Regions from separate parts of the Lysinibacillus sp. genome, predicted to be linked through region 1. Evidence: riboswitches for the same ligand, from Rfam matches in the RefSeq annotation. Region 1 holds a riboswitch; the other holds the start of a gene.
The links. Region 1 has a riboswitch for cyclic di-GMP ahead of RT445_RS06945 (methyl-accepting chemotaxis protein). Riboswitches for the same ligand answer to the same signal wherever they lie in the genome.
Positions count from the first base shown of each region.

Region 1 (3,426 bases):
CAGTACAAATTCGCAGTACAGCAACAAACACGATATTTAACTTTGGTCGAGCTATTGGTGGATTTTCACCAATCTTTGTCGGCTATATTTTACAAAGCTATGATATGACAGTTGTAATGATTTACTTAGCAGCACTATATTGTATTTCCTTTATCGTTATGCTCACGCTTAAAAGCTCCAGCAAGGAAATGCAAACAGCATAATTTTTAAAATCACGAAAGAACGAATTCCACTTCTTCAAATGGGATTCGTTCTTTTCTTATTAGTTTTTAATTAATTATAGTAAACCTTTTGAACGTTTCTCAGCGATTTCTACAAGGCGTTTTGTAATTTCTCCTCCTACGGAACCATTTGCGCGAGAAGATGCTTCTGGCCCTAGCTGAACGCCAAACTCTTGTGCAATTTCGTATTTCATTTGATAGACAGCTTCATGTACACCAGGTACTAGAAGTTTATTTGAACTGCGGTTATTGTTAGCCATTTTTCTCACCTCCTTGAGTTTAGAATGGTTGCTAACGTATTTTTCATACATTTTAAAAGAAGGAAACGCACACGCTAATTGCTAACAACAACAACTTGTGGAAAGCTAGCAATAATCAGCAAACTCTCTGTTATAATAAAGCCTGGCTCATTTCTATAGTAGGAGTAAAAGGAGGACAATATAATGACGAATAATGATATTTTAATTCGCTTACGCTATGCACTAGATATAAAAAATGTTGATATGGTGGAAATTTTTAAATTAGGCGGACTCGACTATTCGAAAGAAGAAGTCTTAAATATGCTCATTAAGATTAATGATGAGGAAGAAGCGCCAGAAGAATACATCAAATGTAATAATAAAATGCTTGAAGCATTTTTAAATGGATTAATTACTTTTAAACGTGGACCACAAAAATCAAAAGATGGTCAGCCTGAAGGACCGCTACCTGTGACAGGCAAAGAAAGTCCAAATAATATGCTTTTAAAGAAAGTAAAAATTGCCTTAGCGTTAACAACAGAGGATATGCTCGAAATTTTATATGATGGTGGAATCAAAGTTACAAAAGGTGAATTAGGCGCTTTATTAAGAAATCCAAGCCATCGCAATTATAAAGAATGTGGCGATTCATTCGTTCGGAATTTTTTAAGAGGCTTAACATATAAGTATAGAGAATAAAGCATAAATGCCTTGTCAATAGAAATCAAAAAGTACCATTTTTTTCTTTAAATTTTGTTGACATTTTGTGACGAAATTGTGTACAATAAAATTATCACAAAATGTTCACAAAAAAGATGAAAAATGTTCACAAACAAAGGGGTGCTTGTATGATTTATTTTGACATCTTATTGGTAGCTATTGCATGTGTTACAATGCCTTTTATTGTTGCAGTAATGTTAGATATTTTTTATGCAGAACGAAAGAAAGTTCGTTTTTCATTACGACGTACTTCAGTTTGGTATATCACTATGTTTGCACTATCCTTTATACCATCTGTTTTACTTGTTACACAAAACGTATAATGTATTCAAACACTTAGGGGTAAGTGAAATGAAAAAGACAGCTACAACGTTAATAACGGTTGTAGCTGTTTTTATTTATGTAAAAGAAATGGTGAATGAAGGCTTCACATTGCTGTATTTTCAATCAATCAACCATTTGTTAACGAAGGGTAAAATAGTATAAAGTATGTATATTTTACCTGGATAGCATTGACTACTTTTACCTGCTGTGTTAATTTTGGGAGTGGAAATATAGGCAAATTTACTGAAAAGTAGAGACGCAAAGCTACAGGTCTAAGGCAATAATTGCTAGGATGGCTGGGTTGCAAAAGACTGCTAGTTATATCCATCAATTTCTAGTTTATGTTCTTTTATGCCTATTTCTTTTGAAATAGGTTATTTTTTTGCAAAAAAATCATTGTAAGGGGGAAAAAGATCATGAAGTTATTAAAAAATGCCTCATTAAAAAACAAACTTTTACTGACGGTTACAATTGTAGTGTTACTGCTCATCGCCATTATTACTTCGCAAAGTATTAGCGAATTAAATAATCGGATGACTGTCGACTTAGAGCAAGAGTTAAAAAGTGTTGGTTTATTGACAGCTATGAATTTAGATAGTGATGAAGTAAAAGATTTATTGTCTGAAAAAGGGGAAAAGAACGCTAAGTTTACAAAGATCCAAAAACAACTCGATATGATCCAGGAACAACAAGGTATTATGAGTTGGAGCTATATTTGGGACGTTCAAGATGAAGGTGGGGTCAACCCAATCGGTTATACAACCAATTTAAATGAGGTGTATGAAGCCGGAGAAATTTTTACTGATTTAGCGGATGAACATGTTGAAACAGCAAAGAAGGCTATTGAAAATAATAATACGGAAGTAACGGATATTTTTGAAGATCCTTTTGGCTCTTGGAGAACCGTTTTTAGTCCAATTAAAGATGATAACGGACAACTGATTGCATTATTAGGAATTGATTACTCCGCTGATTATATTAATACGATAATTAAAACAAGTGTTATTAAACAAATTGTTATTGCTATTATCGGAATATTAATTTTATTAGTTTTAGTTTACATAATTATAGACCGTCTTTTAAAACCACTTAAAAAAGTAGTAAATGTTGCAAATCAAGTTGCCAATGGCGAATTAATCGATGTGGATTTAGATACGTCAAAAGATGAAATTGGAAAATTATCTGAGTCCATTCGTACAATGGTTGCTAATTTACAACATATTATTTTAAACATAAGAAATACTTCAAATCATGTTTCTTCAGCAGCCAATCAATTAACGGTACATGCTGGGGAGACGTATAACAGCTCCACAAATATTGCACAAGATATGAAACTAATCACTCAGAATGCTGAAGCTTCTATGACCATGACAGAAGAAACAGCTGCTGCAATGGAAGAGACAGCTACAGGTATCCAGCAAATTGCTGACTCTGCTAACACGGCTGCGGAATCTTCTATTTCGGCTTCGCAAGCTTCTGAACGAGGTAATCAAGTTGTACAGCAAGTTATTGCACAAATGGAATTAATTAATGATTCTGTTGAACAAATAGGGACAACAATTAATGGTTTACATGTCAATACGAAAAAAATAAGTGAAATTGTAAGCTTGATTACTGCTATTGCCGATCAAACAAATCTGTTAGCATTGAATGCCGCTATTGAAGCAGCACGAGCAGGTGAGCATGGTAAAGGCTTTGCTGTTGTAGCCGATGAGGTGAGACGTTTAGCTGAACAATCTTCACAGTCAGCAACAGAAATTTATAATCTAATTAGTTCTATTCAATCTGATTCTAACGCTTCGATAACTGTAATGGAGAAAGGGAAAGCGGATGTTAAAGTGGGTATGGCATTCACGAATGAAGTAGGAGAAATCTTTAAAGAAATTCTTACTTCATCAGAAGAAGTAGCTAGCCAAATACGT
Region 1 is NZ_DAMDAY010000021.1:534-3,959, reverse strand. It holds gene RT445_RS06970 (MFS transporter) at 1-203, shown strand, start outside; gene RT445_RS06965 (alpha/beta-type small acid-soluble spore protein) at 278-481, opposite strand; gene RT445_RS06960 (YehS family protein) at 665-1,159, shown strand; gene RT445_RS06955 (hypothetical protein) at 1,309-1,503, shown strand; gene RT445_RS06950 (hypothetical protein) at 1,532-1,666, shown strand; cyclic di-GMP riboswitch class I at 1,728-1,813, shown strand; gene RT445_RS06945 (methyl-accepting chemotaxis protein) at 1,921-3,426, shown strand, end outside.

Region 2 (3,426 bases), on a different contig from region 1:
TCGTATCCGATGGTACGACAATTTTAGGTGCTGATGATAAGGCAGGCCTAGCAGCACTCTTTGAGATGGTCAAGCGATTAAAAGAGCAAGATATAGAGCACGGAGATATAGAATTCATTATTACCGCTGGTGAAGAGAGCGGTCTTGCTGGTGCTAAAGAGTTAGATCCATCTAACATTAAAGCAAAGTATGGCTTTGCGGTGGATAGTGATGGCAAAGTAGGTGGGATCGTAACAGCCGCACCATTCCAAGCGAAAATTTTTGCAAAGATTATTGGCAAAACGGCACATGCTGGGGTTGCTCCTGAAAAAGGTATTTCCGCTATTACAGTAGCATCTAAGTGTATTGCTCAAATGAAGCTTGGGCGTTTAGATGAGGAAACGACAGCTAATATTGGACGCTTCGAAGGTGGCCAAGCAACGAATATCGTATGTGATGAAGTGACGATTCTAGCTGAAGCACGTTCCATTGATCAAGCTAAATTAGATGCCCAAACAAAGCATATGCAGGAAACATTTGAACAGGTTTCAGCTTCATTAGGCGCACGTGCAGAAGTGGAAGTGAAGCTTATGTATCCTGGATTCCGTGTAACAGAAACAGATAAAGTTGTGCAGGTTGCTATGGAAGCTGTTCGCAATATTGACCGTACACCAACATTAGGTATTTCTGGTGGAGGATCGGATGCGAATGTGATCGCAGGATTTGGTATTCCTACAGTGAATTTATCTGTCGGATACGAGGATATTCATACAACAAATGAAAAAATACCAGTCGAAGAATTAGAAAAATTAGCAGATTTACTCGTTGAAATCGTCAAGGAATCTGCAAAAAAATAACAGTCGAATAGAAGGATGTGAACGCATGGAAAGTGTCAAAGCAGTCGTTTTTGCTTGTGGGACAGAGGAATATGCGGTACCTGTAGAGCAAGCGATATCAATTGAAAAATTAGAGCATGTAACACCTATTCCTCATTTACCGAACTATCTTCTAGGCTTTACAAGAATTCGAGGTGAGCTTGTACCCGTTCTCGATTTTGAACGAATACTATACAACCGCTCCTCCAATACAGCAACTGCTCGTATTATTGTGATGAATACGGACGTTGTCAATTATGGATTACTTGTTACAGAGGCCCGTGAAATTCTTGATTTTGATGATTCCATACTGCAACAATTGGGTCTTGTCAATTATAGTAAAACGCGCTACTTTACAGCTGTAGCTAATCTAGAAAATCGTATGATAACATATGTTGATCCAAAAATACTGGTTAATTCATTAGAGGGCATTCGGGAAATTATCGATTATTTACACAAAATGCTTGAAAATGAAAAGGAAAACGTAGAGGCTTAAGTACTCTACGTTTTTTTATATTTGACTAGTAAATTTAACCTGTATTTTATCGTTTTTACCTGATCATACATGTGACAATTATGCATTATACCTACAGACAAACCGTTGCTAACCGCGTATGATAATGAGTAAGAAAAAACTGAAAAAGGCAAACTTCACCGAAAGGGAAGGACGCAAAGCCATGAGTCTAAACACTATATTTTCAGTGCATGATTGTCAGGTTGCCAGGTTCTGTTCTAGGAGCCGTGGCGAGTAGAATGGAGTTAGTTTGTATGAAGAGACAATTAAAAATGTGGACAGCACTAATCGTCATCATGATTAGTTCATTAGCTTTATCAAGTGGAAAGGTTGATGCAATGGCTACACAGGAAAAGGCTACGTGGCTGTGGGATACATCCCTCATCATGGATGACCAAGAAAAAATATTATTATTTTTAGAACATAACGATGTTAAAAAGGTTTATCTGCAAATCGATCAAGGCATAGCGAACGATGACTATAAGCAGTTTATTAGCAACGCTTCTGACAAAGGTATTCGCATTTATGCATTGGATGGTGCTGCAAGCTGGGTTTCAGCTGAGGGTAGTCGAAGCCAAGACGAGTTGTTTAATTGGTTACATACATATAATGAGAATTCAACTGAATCTGAGCAATTTTCTGGGGTTCATCTTGATGTTGAACCTTATTTAAATAGTGGATGGAGCTCACATCAAGCACAAACGATAGGATCCTATCAAACACTAATAATGAAAGCAAGTGAGCAAGCAAATCAGTTACAACTTACTTTAGAAGTAGATATGCCATTTTGGTTTGATGAAGTTCAGTATCATAACGAATTTGGAAAAGGGTTATTAGCTGATTGGGTCATTGACCATGTGGATAGTGTGACGATCATGGCCTATCGCGATGCTGCAAAAGATATTATTTCTATTGTTGAGCATGAAATTGCTTATGCTTCCACGGTGAATAAATCGATTGTAATTGGTGTAGAAACAGGCGCTTCAGAGGAAGGGCAAAATATTACTTTTTATGATAATGGAGAAGCTTATATGAATGAACAGCTTATACTTGTTCACCAACATTTTTCAAATAACGATGCTTTTCATGGAGTAGCCATTCATTATGTGGAGAATTGGATGACCATGCGGCCATAAAAAAAGTCCTTCCAGTGTAAAACTGGAAGGACTTTTCTATTGGTATTAGGACAGTCGACCACTGTAGTCCTCGAATTTAAATTCACGAATGACTTTAATACCTTCTTCATCATTATAAGAAACGATAGAAGGGAGGTTGACGCCGTTAAACATATGGTTTTTCACCATTGAATAATGGGCCATATCTGTGAAGACAAGTCGATCACCTGGTTTTAATGGCTCTTCAAACGAATAATCGCCAATCACATCACCAGCAAGACATGTAAGTCCACCTAAGCGATATGTGTGTGCGAATTCATTCGCTTGACCAGAACCAATGATCATTGGGCGGTATGGCATTTCAAGTACGTCAGGCATATGACATGTTGCTGACGTATCTAAAATAGCAAGGTCCATCCCATTTTTTTGAATATCAAGTACTGTAGCGACTAAATAGCCTGTATTAAGCGCTACTGCTTCACCTGGCTCTAGGTAAACAAGCAGGTTATACTTTTCTTGAATATAATTAATGATGTGAACAAGTTTCTCTACATCATAATCTTCACGTGTAATATGGTGGCCACCACCAAAGTTTAACCATTTCATTTGGTGTAAAACATCACCAAACTTTTCTTCTACTACTTCAATAATACGCTCTAACGTATCAGAGTTTTGCTCACACATCGCATGGAAGTGCAAGCCATCAATGCCGTCAAGTTGTGATTTATCGAAGTTAGCTAAAGTCGTACCAAGACGGGAATTTGTATAGCAAGGATCGTAAAGCGCAGTTTCAATTTCAGAGTACTCAGGATTTACTCGAATACCACATTCAATTGTTTTACCTGCAGATTTCACTTTATCCTTGTACTGTGCCCATTGGTTAAATGAGTTAAAAACAATGTGATCCACATATCCTAGAAGCTCGTCCATTTCATGCTCAATA
Region 2 is NZ_DAMDAY010000135.1:5,530-8,955, reverse strand. It holds gene RT445_RS20550 (M20/M25/M40 family metallo-hydrolase) at 1-836, shown strand, start outside; gene RT445_RS20545 (chemotaxis protein CheW) at 862-1,350, shown strand; cyclic di-GMP riboswitch class I at 1,488-1,579, shown strand; gene RT445_RS20540 (amidase) at 1,623-2,504, shown strand; gene nspC (carboxynorspermidine decarboxylase) at 2,550-3,426, opposite strand, start outside.
Region 2: it holds a riboswitch for cyclic di-GMP, as region 1 does, so the genes downstream of both, RT445_RS20540 (amidase) here and RT445_RS06945 (methyl-accepting chemotaxis protein) in region 1, are expected to answer to the same signal.